3 regions of the Peribacillus sp. FSL P2-0133 genome follow, and region 1 is predicted to be linked to each of the others. Evidence: riboswitches for the same ligand, from Rfam matches in the RefSeq annotation. Region 1 holds a riboswitch; each other region holds the start of a gene.
What was found. A riboswitch is a leader RNA that binds a small molecule or an ion and turns the genes downstream of it on or off. The one in region 1 is predicted to bind S-adenosylmethionine.
Positions count from the first base shown of each region.

Region 2: it holds a riboswitch for S-adenosylmethionine, as region 1 does, so the genes downstream of both, MKY17_RS06965 (Fur-regulated basic protein FbpA) here and metK (methionine adenosyltransferase) in region 1, are expected to answer to the same signal.
Region 3: it holds a riboswitch for S-adenosylmethionine, as region 1 does, so the genes downstream of both, MKY17_RS05860 (methionine biosynthesis PLP-dependent protein) here and metK (methionine adenosyltransferase) in region 1, are expected to answer to the same signal.

Region 1 covers NZ_CP150254.1:5,178,980-5,183,196, reverse strand. The annotation lists gene pckA (phosphoenolpyruvate carboxykinase (ATP)) at 1-1,567, opposite strand, end outside; SAM riboswitch class I at 1,998-2,159, shown strand; gene metK (methionine adenosyltransferase) at 2,323-3,516, shown strand; gene MKY17_RS24925 (gamma carbonic anhydrase family protein) at 4,046-4,217, opposite strand, start outside.
Region 2 covers NZ_CP150254.1:1,444,484-1,448,700, forward strand. The annotation lists gene thiD (bifunctional hydroxymethylpyrimidine kinase/phosphomethylpyrimidine kinase) at 1-405, opposite strand, end outside; gene thiW (energy coupling factor transporter S component ThiW) at 374-895, opposite strand; gene tenA (thiaminase II) at 911-1,600, opposite strand; TPP riboswitch at 1,690-1,794, opposite strand; SAM riboswitch class I at 1,953-2,057, shown strand; gene MKY17_RS06965 (Fur-regulated basic protein FbpA) at 2,234-2,422, shown strand; gene MKY17_RS06970 (aspartyl-phosphate phosphatase Spo0E family protein) at 2,678-2,872, shown strand; gene MKY17_RS06975 (GNAT family N-acetyltransferase) at 2,941-3,447, opposite strand; gene MKY17_RS06980 (GDSL-type esterase/lipase family protein) at 3,665-4,217, shown strand, end outside.
Region 3 covers NZ_CP150254.1:1,223,927-1,228,143, reverse strand. The annotation lists gene fumC (class II fumarate hydratase) at 1-1,185, opposite strand, end outside; SAM riboswitch class I at 1,503-1,616, shown strand; gene MKY17_RS05860 (methionine biosynthesis PLP-dependent protein) at 1,703-2,815, shown strand; gene metC (cystathionine beta-lyase) at 2,812-3,993, shown strand; gene MKY17_RS05850 (type B 50S ribosomal protein L31) at 4,106-4,217, opposite strand, start outside.

The sequences.
Region 1 (4,217 bases):
GTTCCTCGATTTCACTTGGAACGCTTTTGAATTTCTTGAAGTTTGCACGGAATTGAGCGGCAAGGTCTGTTGCTGCTTCTTTATAAGCTGCAGGATCTGCCCAAGTCTTGATTGGTTGAAGCACTTCATCAGGAACACCAGGAACATGAAGCGGGATATCCAAACCGAAGATATCATCTTTGATCGTTTCGATGTTCGCTAATTCACCTTCAAGTGCAGCTTGTACCATTGCACGAGTGTAAGCAAGTTTCATACGGCTTCCAGTTCCGTATGCACCGCCAGTCCATCCAGTGTTGACAAGGTATACCTTTGCATTGTGCTCGTCAATTTTATCACCAAGCATCTCAGCATAGCGTGTAGCTGGAAGCGGTAAGAATGGTGAACCGAAGCAAGTGGAGAATGTAGCTTCCGGTGAAGTTACGCCTCTTTCAGTACCAGCCAATTTACTAGTGTATCCGCTTAGGAAGTGGAACATTGCCTGTTCTTTGGAAAGCTTGCTGATTGGAGGCAGAACGCCTGAAGCATCAGCTGTCAAGAAAATGATTGTATTTGGGTGTCCTGCAATACTTGGGTTCACGATGTTATCGATCGCTTGCATTTGGTAAGCAGCACGAGTGTTTTCAGTCAATGAACTGTCATCATAGTTCGCTTCACGTGTATCCGGATCAACAACAACATTTTCCAGTACGGCACCGAAACGGATCGCATCGAAAATTTGTGGTTCTTTTTCACGTGAAAGGTTGATCGTTTTAGCATAGCAGCCGCCTTCGATATTGAATACGCCGTTAGAAGACCAGCCGTGCTCGTCATCGCCAATCAGTTTACGGCTAGTGTCTGCAGACAAAGTCGTTTTGCCTGTACCGGACAGTCCGAAGAATAAAGCGACGTCCCCTTCACGTCCTACGTTAGCAGAGCAATGCATTGGAAGGATTCCAGCCTCTGGAAGTAAGTAGTTCATGATCGAGAAGATCGATTTTTTCATTTCTCCTGCATATTCCGTTCCGCCGATCAGGATGGTACGGCGTTCAAATGAAACGATGATGAAAGTTTCGGATGCAGTTCCATCAACTTCCGGGTCTGCTTTGAAGTTAGGTGCAGAAAGGATTGTGAATTCAGCTTCGTGACCTCTCAGTTCCTCTTCGTTTGGACGGATGAACAACGTATGGGCGAAAAGGTTATGCCAAGCATATTCATTAATAACACGGATAGGAAGACGTGATGATTCGTCTGCACCAGCGAAACCTTTAAAAACAAAAATCTCTTCTTTTGCTTTTAGGTAGTCAACTACTTTATTATATAGTTTATTGAACACATCTTCGGAAATTGGCTGGTTCACTGAACCCCAATCGATTTTATCTTTAACTGATGCTTCTTCAACGATATATTTATCTTTAGGTGAACGACCTGTATATTTGCCAGTTTCAGCTTTTACCGCACCGGTTGAAGTTAGAACGCCTTCATTTCTGCTTAATACTTTTTCGACCAATTGAGGAACTGAAAGTTGAGTTTGCACATTGTTTCCTGTTAATAATTGGTGTAACTCATTAGAAACGTCTACAGAATTCATATATGAGATACCTTCCTTTGTTTAAGTTTTTAGATTACAATTAGTATAACACATTCATCTAATTAGTCTATACTATTTCTTTTAATTTGTGATTATTTTCAGTTGGTTGCGTTAATCATTTTAATCCGGCAGGAACCGATTCAGGATAATCGCATAAACTTTCATGAAGAAAATTTTATTTTAATAGGAAGTAAGTAAGCAATATATGTCTAAAGGGAAAGTCAGGATGTCGTTTCTTTTCGGATGCTCTTTACATTATTATTAATGGCAATTTACAACATTTCTATTCGTATTTTGCATTGTAAACCCTTCTAGGACGTTGTATCAACATGTTTTTTCAAATGAACGCCATTCTGGGTGGAAATGTTCTTTTTAGAAAAGCATTGACAAGTTCCAGCCAGATACGATAATATCTTAAATTGTACGGATTCTCTTATCCCGAGTTGGTGGAGGGACAGGCCCTTTGAAACCCAGCAACCTGCCATATTGAACTTGACTCCAAGATCGATCGCCGAAAATAAAGCGAAGGTCTTCAAGGAATAGTGGTGATGGTGCTAACCTGAGCAAGGTAAAAACCCTTGAACGATAAGAGTGAAAGGATAGAAGACAGAATGTTAAACCTTTCCTCATTTGCCAGGGAAGGTTTTTGTGTTTTTTATAAGTAATTCTGTGTCTATAGTTGAAACTAATGAGGGAAACGAGTTCCGTAAAAATCAGGCTTTTGCCTGCAACATACTAACTTCCAAGGAGGAAATATGATGTCAAAGAAACGTCTATTTACTTCTGAATCTGTTACAGAGGGCCATCCGGACAAAATTTGTGACCAGATTTCAGATTCCATTTTAGATGCTATCCTAGCTAAGGATGCAAATGCACGTGTTGCGTGTGAAACTAGCGTAACTACAGGTCTTGTACTTGTTGCTGGTGAAATTACAACGTCCGCTTACGTGGATATTCCGCGTATCGTTCGTGATACGATTAAAGGAATTGGCTATACACGTGCGAAATACGGTTTCGATGCTGAAACTTGTGCCGTGTTAAGTTCCATTGATGAGCAGTCTGCCGATATCGCAGCTGGTGTCGATAAAGCATTGGAAGCTCGTGAAGGAAACATGTCAGAGGAAGAAATCGATGCAATCGGTGCAGGGGACCAAGGTCTTATGTTCGGATTTGCTTGTAATGAAACAGAAGAGCTTATGCCGCTTCCGATTTCATTGGCACATAAACTTTCATTCCGCTTAGCACAAGTTCGTAAAGATGAAACTCTTGCTTACTTACGCCCTGATGGTAAAACACAGGTAACTGTGGAATATGATGAAAATAACGTTCCTGTACGTGTAGATACGATCGTTATCTCTACACAACATGATGCAGAAATTACGCTTGAACAAATTCAAGCCGATCTAAAAGAACATGTAATCAAAGCAGTCGTTCCAGCTGAATTGATCGATGCCGATACTAAGTACTTCATCAACCCGACTGGCCGTTTCGTAATTGGCGGACCTCAAGGAGATGCTGGTCTTACTGGACGTAAAATCATCGTTGATACTTACGGCGGATACGCTCGTCACGGCGGCGGTGCATTCTCTGGTAAGGATGCTACTAAAGTTGACCGTTCTGCTGCATACGCTGCTCGTTACGTTGCGAAAAACATCGTGGCAGCCGGCCTTGCCGACAAAGCTGAAGTTCAATTGGCATACGCAATTGGTGTGGCAGAGCCAGTATCTATCTCAATTGATACGTTCGGAACTGGTACAGTTAGCGAAGAAGTCCTTGTTGACCTAGTTCGCGCTAACTTCGACCTTCGTCCAGCAGGTATCATCAAAATGCTTGACCTTCGTCGCCCGATCTACAAACAAACAGCTGCCTACGGACACTTTGGCCGTACAGATGTAGATCTTCCATGGGAACGCACGGACAAAGCAGAAACATTAAAAGCTCAAGCGTAATCCATATAAAAAAGGTGTCCCGCAATTAGCGGGGCACCTTTTTTATGGATTGATTTTGCCTTCACCGGGAATAATTCAAGAAATCCCAAAGAAATTCAACTTACGTGCAATACGCCGTGAGTAAGGGGCATTTACAAGTTTGTTTGGGTCAACTACGAGTGAGTTAGAGCGGTTTACTCTTGAGTTAGAGCGGTTTACTCGTGAATTAGAGCCATTTACTCGTGAGTTAGAGTAGTTTACTCGTGAGTTTGTAGCAATTACTCGTGAGTTAGAGCGGTTTACTCGTGAATTAGAGCCATTTACTCGTGAGTTTGTAGCTTTACTCGTGAATTAGAGCCGTTTACTCGTGAGTTAGAGTAGTTTATTCGTGAGTTTTTAGCCTTACTCGTGAATTAGAGCCATTTACTCGTGAGTTAGAGCGGTTTACTCGTGAGTTTGTAGCAATTACTCGTGAATTAGAGCGGTTTACTCGTGAGTTTGGAACGTTTACTCGTGAGTTTCAGTACAATACTCGTAACTTTCAGTCAATTCATTTTATTCGTTCGGCCGTTTTATAGTATTGGCCTTTTTCGGCGTATTCACGTACGATGCGTTCCATATCCTGGCGATCTTCTTCGTTGATTTCGCGAATGACTTTAGCTGGACGTCCGAATGCCAACATGTTCGGTGGTATGACTTTACCTTGGGGAACGAGACTGCCG
Region 2 (4,217 bases), 2.1 Mb from region 1:
GGTTACAAGTGTTGCAAGCGGAAGCAAATCCATTTTTAAGGCAGAGACAGCCTTTTCGCCGAGCAAATGATGGCCGCTTTTGGAAATCATGACAGGGTCAAGGATAACGATGGCAGGCAAGAAGGTTTTAAGGGACGCAGCGACAGTTTCCACGATTTCTTTTGATCCAAGCATGCCTATTTTTACTGCATCGACATGAATATCTTCAAAGATAGCTGCAATTTGATCTGATATGATTGCTGTTTCAATTGGCTGTACTGAACGGACTTCCATTGTATTTTGTGCGGTTACGGCTGTGATGGCAGACATTCCAAAGACACCATGTGCAGAAAATGTTTTTAAATCCGCTTGTATTCCAGCGCCGCCCCCTGAATCAGAGCCTGCGATGGTTAATGCTGTTTTCATAAAAAAACCCCTTCATATAATTATTTTTTAGAAGTATTTTAAGTAATATGAAAGCTAAAATCGCACCAGCGAATGAACTGAGCATAAAAGCCGGTAAAAAACCAAAAAGAGCAGCTTTTTCTCCCAATAGGAGGAGGGCAAGTGGATAACAGGCTAGGGAACCGAGAATACCGGTCCCGATCACTTCCCCTAAACAGGCGAATTTTAAGCTTTGTGTTTTTCGATAAAGGATGGCAGCCAAAAGTGCACCGATCATGCTCCCGGGAAAGGCAAAAATTGAACCGGTACCAGACATGTTTCTAATGATGGAAACTAAAAAAGCTTGTGTCACAGCATAAGCTGGCCCCAATAGAACGGCAGTCATGACATTTGCCAGATGCTGAATAGGAAAGACCTTTGCAAATCCTGCAGGTATGAAAATAAATGAACTGGTCAGCGTCGTTATAGCCGTGATCATGGCAGTCAACGTCAGTTTCTTGATAGGATTCATCATCATGTCAACGACCTACAGCGGCCAATCCTGCTCATTTTGAACCATATCCCAGAATAAATATTCATATCGGGAAGTAACCAAAAAGTGCTTTTCTAATCTAAGAAGTTCCGTTTCTGGCATGCCTTCCGTCAATTCTTCCAACAAAGCGATCAGCCATTTGTGTGCTTCACCGAATTCAGGAGATGAATAGGACCTTATCCAATCTGCGTAGCGATTGTTTTCCAATGCTGCTCCATTTTGTTCTTTTAATAGCAAACCGATTTCATAATAATCCCAAGCGCAGGGCAGGAGACAGGCGATCAAGTCTGCCAAAGTCCCATGCTGAGCTGCATTTAGCATGTATCCTGTATAGGCTAGAGTGGTTGGAGTAGGCTCTGTATCTTCCAATTCCTTGGAACTGATCCCGAATTCGGAAGCATAATGCCGATGAATATCCATTTCCACTTGAAGGGTTTCATTTAAAATACTCGCAAACTTTGCCATGGTTTCGATGTTATGAGCTTTGATGACACCTAAAGCAAAGAGCTTGGAATAATCCATAAGATAGATATAGTCCTGCTTCAGGTAATAGGCAAATTTGTTTTCAGGAAGCGTACCATTTCCAATTGCCTGGACAAAGGGATGTGAATGGTTCCTTTTCCAAATTTCTTTTGACCGTGCATGTAGTCTATCACTGAATGGTTCTAATTTAACATTCTCCATTGTTCATCCTCCTTTAGAATGGATCTCCTTGTTAATGAAAAAACCCGTTCCTGAATACGGAACGGGGTAGATGGATATAGTCTGTAAATGGACGATATCATCCACTTCCCTCCGCCGGTATGAGCCGGTTCAGGTTCAAAGGGTCCGGAACTAATTCCATCTCAGTCTTAAAAAAGACTCCCCTAGTGGTGTGAATTGTATGTAATTACTGACATCATATCAGAAAGACAAGAAAATGCAACCCGCATTTGAAAGAGGGACCATTTTATGTCCAGGAAAAAAGGGAGAACCAGGTAATTGACTTTTGATAGTTATTAGGATAAAATCATGTCTACATCATTTATATATCGATTTCTTATCCAGAGAGGTGGAGGGACTTGGCCCAACGAAACCTCGGCAGCGGACCCGTTTTGGGAACTGTGCTAAATCCAACAAGCATATGCTTGGAAGATAAGAAGAGCCGTACGGACACTGTCAGCCTCTTCTTGAATTAGAAGGGGCTTTTATTTTTGGGAAATAACGTTTAGTGACATAATGGAAAAGGTATATATAATTTGGTGAAAATCAAACAAGTTGATAAAGTTTAGCTAACTAGAAGCAGGCTCTAGGAAGACTAGGAAAGGAGCCATTTACATGGCAGAATTATTTAAGAGGATTGAACAGAGGAAGGCAAAGCTTATTGAAGAGTTATTGGCCAATGGAGTATACAAAACCTCTGATGAAAGGCACCTTTATGATGCCCCATTAAAAGTACTTGAAGATGAATATAAGATTGTTATAAATAGACCAAATACTGAGTCACCTTCTGAATGGATGACATAGTAAACGATGGACTATATTTTGGGTTTTTGGATAAGGGATATGATGTAAGCATTCGCAGTCTACACTAGTGGATGCTTTTTTTGCGTTTGATAGAAAATGACACAAAATATACATAATTTTAGAATGAAATAGTCATTTTGTCACATTTATCCTTTAAAATAACACATTTAATTTCTGAAAAATAGTTGATTTTTACTAGTAGTTTCATTATGATGAAAGTGTAAAAATATTGAATAAATGGGAGGTGGCTATATAATGCCTTGCCGTAAGGTAACGATAGAAAAAGTAGAAGAGAAGAGAAAAGAAATGATCAACTTGGCAGCAATTTACGGCTTAACAAGTCTGCTAACTGTTCAAGCCAGTCAAGAATTGGATATGCTATTAAATGCGTTAACAAGTAAAAGAGATTCTGAACATTTTCCCCTCCAGAAAGCATATAGGTATTTTTAAATTAGCCAATTCGACCTCGATTAATATGAAAAAGCTACTGCTCAAGGCAATAGCTCTAAAGAATAATATTAAATTTCGACACGTTTACCAAGAATGACCAAATCCCGCTCAATGCCATCCAGCTCGGCAACTTGAGGTAAATGTGCCCATTCTTCAAACCCGAATTTGGAAAAAAGCTTAAGGCTTGGTGTATTGTGGGCGAATATGAAACCCAATAGAGTCTTAACACCTAATTTTGGACTCAATTCAATGGCCTTTTGAATCGAAATTTGTCCGATTCCTTTTCCCCGGAAATAATCATCAATATAAATGCTGATTTCGGCAGTGGAATTATATGCCGGTCGGCCATAGAAGGATTGGAAGCTCATCCATCCAGCAGTTTTCCCTTCTATAGTAATGATAAATAGCGGTCTACTTTCTGAATGATGTTCCTCAAACCATTTAACCCTCGATTGGACGGATACAGGTTCCGTATCTGCCGTGACCATTCTTGAAGCAATTGTCGAATTATATATTTCAACAATTCTGGGTAGATCAGATAGTTCTGCCTCTCTAAACTCTATGTGCTCTTCCATGATTTAAACTCCTAACTATCATTTATTCAATCTCCAGAATGAAGGGTAATCCCGTTTTTTGTTTAAGGGACGGTGAATGACACTCAATCCATTGAAAGTTTTATATTATCATACACTCTTAAATCTTTATCTGACAATTTTTTTATGTTAAGACTGCAGATTTTTTGGGTATGTAAAAGATTAAATACTTCTAGTAAAGAGACAAGAGGAGAACCAAATGAAAAAATTGGCAGGTTTATTGATTATAGTACTAGTTATATGTTTTGCTGCATATGAATTTCAGGCCTCGGAGTCGGAAGATGTGCAAAGGGTGATGGCTTTTGGAGATTCATTAACCTATGGAAAAGGGGATAAGGACGGAGAAGGATATATAGAAGGCCTTGAGGATGAATTGAATAATCCGCAATCCGAACAAAAAGTGAGTTTTTGGAATTACGGTATAAAAGGCCAGGAAACGGATGGGGTGATGAAACAGCTTGATGATTACCGCATTAAAACGAAACTTGATGAAGCCGATACTTTCATCGTTTATATTGGAACGAATGACTTGATCAATAGCAACGGCGGGGACTTGAAGAAAATAAGTGACCGAAAAATCAATGAGGGTAAACGGGAGTATATCAGCCATCTGAAAAAGATTACATCAACATTGATAGAGGCAAACGATAAAGCGGATATTCTGGTAGTAGGATTATATAACCCAATTAAAGACAATCAAAAACTTGAAAAGCACATTCGCGATTATAACCTGTCAATAAAGGGAATAGCGG
Region 3 (4,217 bases), 1.9 Mb from region 1:
TTTATCTTCATTTGCAGTAATGCCAACCGCACAATTATTGTTGAATGAATGAATGCCTTCCGTCAATAATTTTACCGTTTGCAGGAAGTTATAGATGATTACTGGCTTGAATACATTCAATTCAAAATTACCTTGGCTTGCTGCAAAGCCAATTGTAGCATCGTTACCCACGATTTGTGTTGCAATCATGGTAAGCGCTTCACTTTGTGTTGGATTGACTTTACCTGGCATGATGGAGCTGCCTGGCTCGTTTTCTGGAATGGCTATTTCGCCGATTCCGCTTCTTGGACCACTTGCCAGCCATCTGACATCGTTTGCAATTTTCATTAAATCCGCTGCCAATGCTTTTAAAGCACCGTGTGCGTAGACGATTTCATTATGGCTTGTCAATGCATGGAACTTATTATCAGATGTGACAAAAGGATATCCTGTATCAGCAGCAATTTGTTTGGCGGAAAGTCCCGGGAATTCTTTTTTTGTATTGATTCCGGTTCCTACAGCCGTTCCGCCTAGTGCAAGGTTCAATAATTTTTGGCTGCTTTCCTCAATCATCGCTAGATCTTTGTCGAGCATCGCTTTCCAACCGGAAATTTCTTGTCCCAATGTTAATGGTGTAGCATCTTGAAGATGTGTCCGGCCAATTTTCACGACATCCCAAAACTCTTTTTCTTTTGAATCGAATGTATCACGAAGAGCTTTAATGGCAGGAACCAATTTTTCAGCGACTTCCATAAAGGCAGCAATATGCATGGCTGTCGGGAAAGTATCATTGGAGCTCTGTGCCTTGTTAACATCATCATTCGGATGAAGGATTTCAGAATCACCATTTTCTTTTAACCATTCATTTCCTTTGTTAGCGACCACTTCATTCACGTTCATATTACTTTGCGTGCCGCTTCCCGTTTGCCAAACTACAAGCGGGAAATGTTCATCTAGCGTACCTTCAAGGATTTCGCCGCAAATCTTGACAATGGCATTCTTTTTAACTTCCGAAAGATCACCAAGATCATAGTTCACTTTTGCCGCAGCTTGTTTAACGTATGCAAATGCACGAACTAATTCAATCGGCATTTTTTCGTTACCAATTTTGAAATTGTTACGGCTTCTCTCAGTTTGTGCTCCCCAATATTTATCAGCAGGAACTTTCACTTCACCCATCGTATCTCGTTCGATTCTGTATTCCATGTGTTCTCCTCCTATGTTTGCACTATTCATTGAAGACCATTTGCATATGAAATGAATAATGTCGTATTATTCTTTCTCTCCATACATTGTACAAACTTTATTATTTTAAAGCAAAAATATCCGCTGACCCTTTCACTTTTTCTGGACCCTTCATGTTTATATGAAAATTCGGATATTCTTTTTTTTAGACACATAAAGTGTAGAGGCACTAAGCTCCAATTGACCTGGTCATGAACATCCAAGCATTATCCATCACAAAATGTTCTTGACAGTATTTTGTATATATAGTAAATTCAAAAGAAATTGAATAATCTAAACTCTTATCGAGAGAGGTAGAGGGAATGGCCCGATGACACCTCAGCAACCTTCATTTGTTTCAAACCAATGAAAAGGTGCTAATTCCACAAGTTTGTGAACTTGGAAGATAAGAAGAATGACTCGTCCTTACTTAATCAAAGTCTTCTTCTTAAAGAAGACTTTTTTTTATTTTATATAACTCAAAGGAGCAGTGAAAACCATGTACAAAACTGAAACATATCTTGCTCAATTAGGAAATCGCAGCGAAACGGCGACAGGAACAGTCAATCCGCCGGTATACTTTTCAACAGCTTTTCGCCATGAAGGAATTGGCCAATCAACGGGATACGACTACACAAGGACAGGTAATCCTACACGCCAATTATTGGAGCGTTCCATCGCCGATCTCGAAAAAGGCGACCAAGGTTATGCCTGCAGTTCAGGAATGGCCGCCATTTCCACTATCCTTGCCCTTTTTAAATCAGGTGATGCATGGATTGTCAGCGAAGATCTTTATGGCGGTACATATCGTCTGTTAGAACAAGGTTTTAAAAAATGGGGGTTGCAGTGTGACTATGTAAACACTTGTTGTTTGGAGGATATCGAAAAAGCCATCACTCCTCACACGAAAGCCATCTTCATCGAAACTCCCACTAACCCCCTTATGCAGCAAACGGACATTAGCGCTGTTGCCGCATTGGCCAAACAAAATAATTTATTGTTAATCGTTGATAACACTTTTTACACGCCTCTTATTCAACAACCCATCCTGCTTGGAGCGGATATCGTGATTCACAGTGCAACCAAGTATCTCGGTGGTCATAATGATGTGCTCGCAGGACTGATCGTTGCTAGCGGCGCTGAATTATGTGATGCACTTGCCTTCCATCACAATGGAACCGGAGCTGTCTTGAGCCCCTTTGATTCTTGGCTGTTGATGCGTGGAATGAAAACCTTGGCATTGCGGATGGAGCGTCATGAAAAGAATGCCAAGATACTTGTAGATTACTTGTCGGAACATGATTGTGTCACGGACGTATTGTATCCCGGCAGAGGCGGCATGATTTCATTCCGTATCATTGATGAATCGGCAGTCAACCCATTTTTACAATCGCTCTCTTTAATTTCGTTTGCAGAAAGCCTTGGAGGGGTTGAAAGCTTCATCACGTATCCCGCTACACAAACGCATGCCGATATACCGCTTGAAGTCAGAACGGCAAATGGAGTTTGTAATCGCCTGCTCCGCTTCTCCGTTGGCATCGAGGACAGCGATGATTTGATCCAGGACTTACAGCAAGCATTCGCACATGTAAAAAGGGAGGCACTACGATGACAGATCATGATTTTAGCTTTGAGACCAAATTACTTCATAATCAACATAAATTCGATCCTGCAACGGGCGGTGTGAGCGTTCCCATTCAGCACGCATCGACTTTCCATCAATCCGATATCGATCAATTCGGCAAATATGATTACAGTAGAAGCGGGAACCCCACTCGTGAGGCGCTGGAAGATATCATTGCCGAACTTGAGGAAGGCACACACGGATTTGCCTTTTCATCAGGTATGGCTGCCATTTCAACAGCTTTCCTGCTGTTGTCTGCCGGAGACCATATCGTCATTTCCGAAGATGTGTATGGCGGAACGTTCAGGATGGTCACTAGTGTATTGACGCGTTTCAATATTGAGCATACATTCGTTGACATGACGGACCTTGAAAGCGTCAAAGCGGCCGTTCAGCCAAATACCAGGGCCATATACATCGAGACGCCTTCAAATCCGTTACTTAAAGTGACCGATATTCAAGCCGTATGTGATATCGCAAAAAAAGCCGGTGCCTTAAGTTTTGTTGATAACACATTCCTGACTCCAGCATTGCAAAAACCACTGAATCTGGGTGCTGATGTTGTCCTTCATAGCGCGACGAAGTTTTTATCCGGACATAGTGATGTGGTAGCTGGGCTTGCAGTAGTGAAAGATCCGGAATTGGCAGCAAGACTCGGTTCCCTCCAAAACTCCTTTGGGGCGGTTCTTGGTGTCCAGGACGCCTGGCTTGTAATGAGAGGTCTGAAAACCTTGTCAGTTAGAATGGAGCACTCCCAAAAAGGGGCGGAAAAGATTGCAGCCTACTTAAAGGAGCAGCCCTTGGTGAAAAAAGTGTATTATCCCGGCCTTTCCGATCATCCACAGCACGCCATCCAGAAAGGCCAGTCACTTGGAGCGGGGGCGGTCCTATCATTTGAATTGGACAGTGAGGAAGTCTTCCGTTCTTTCGTGAACACTGTCGAGCTCCCTGTTTTTGCCGTAAGCCTTGGAGCGGTCGAATCTATATTATCTTACCCGGCCAAAATGTCCCATGCTGCCATGCCTGATGATGAAAGGGAAAAGCGAGGCATCACGAACAGCTTGCTCCGCCTCTCTGTCGGACTTGAAAATCCGGACGATTTAATAAAGGACTTCGATGCAGCCCTCGTTAATATTGCCAAAGGGGAAGCAATTTCTGCAAAATGATTTCAGGATGGGTGCCTCATATATTATGGGCACCCTTTTTCTTAGCATCATTATTAACTCTTTTTCACCTTAGTCATAAAAAAAGACCATCGATCTCCCGATGGCCTGACTCTCATTTCTTCATATTATATTTATCCAGGAAGCGATCCACCCGTCCGCCTTTTTCAGCAAACTTCTGCTTTCCAGTATAAAAGGGGTGCGTATCTGAACTGATTTCCACTTTT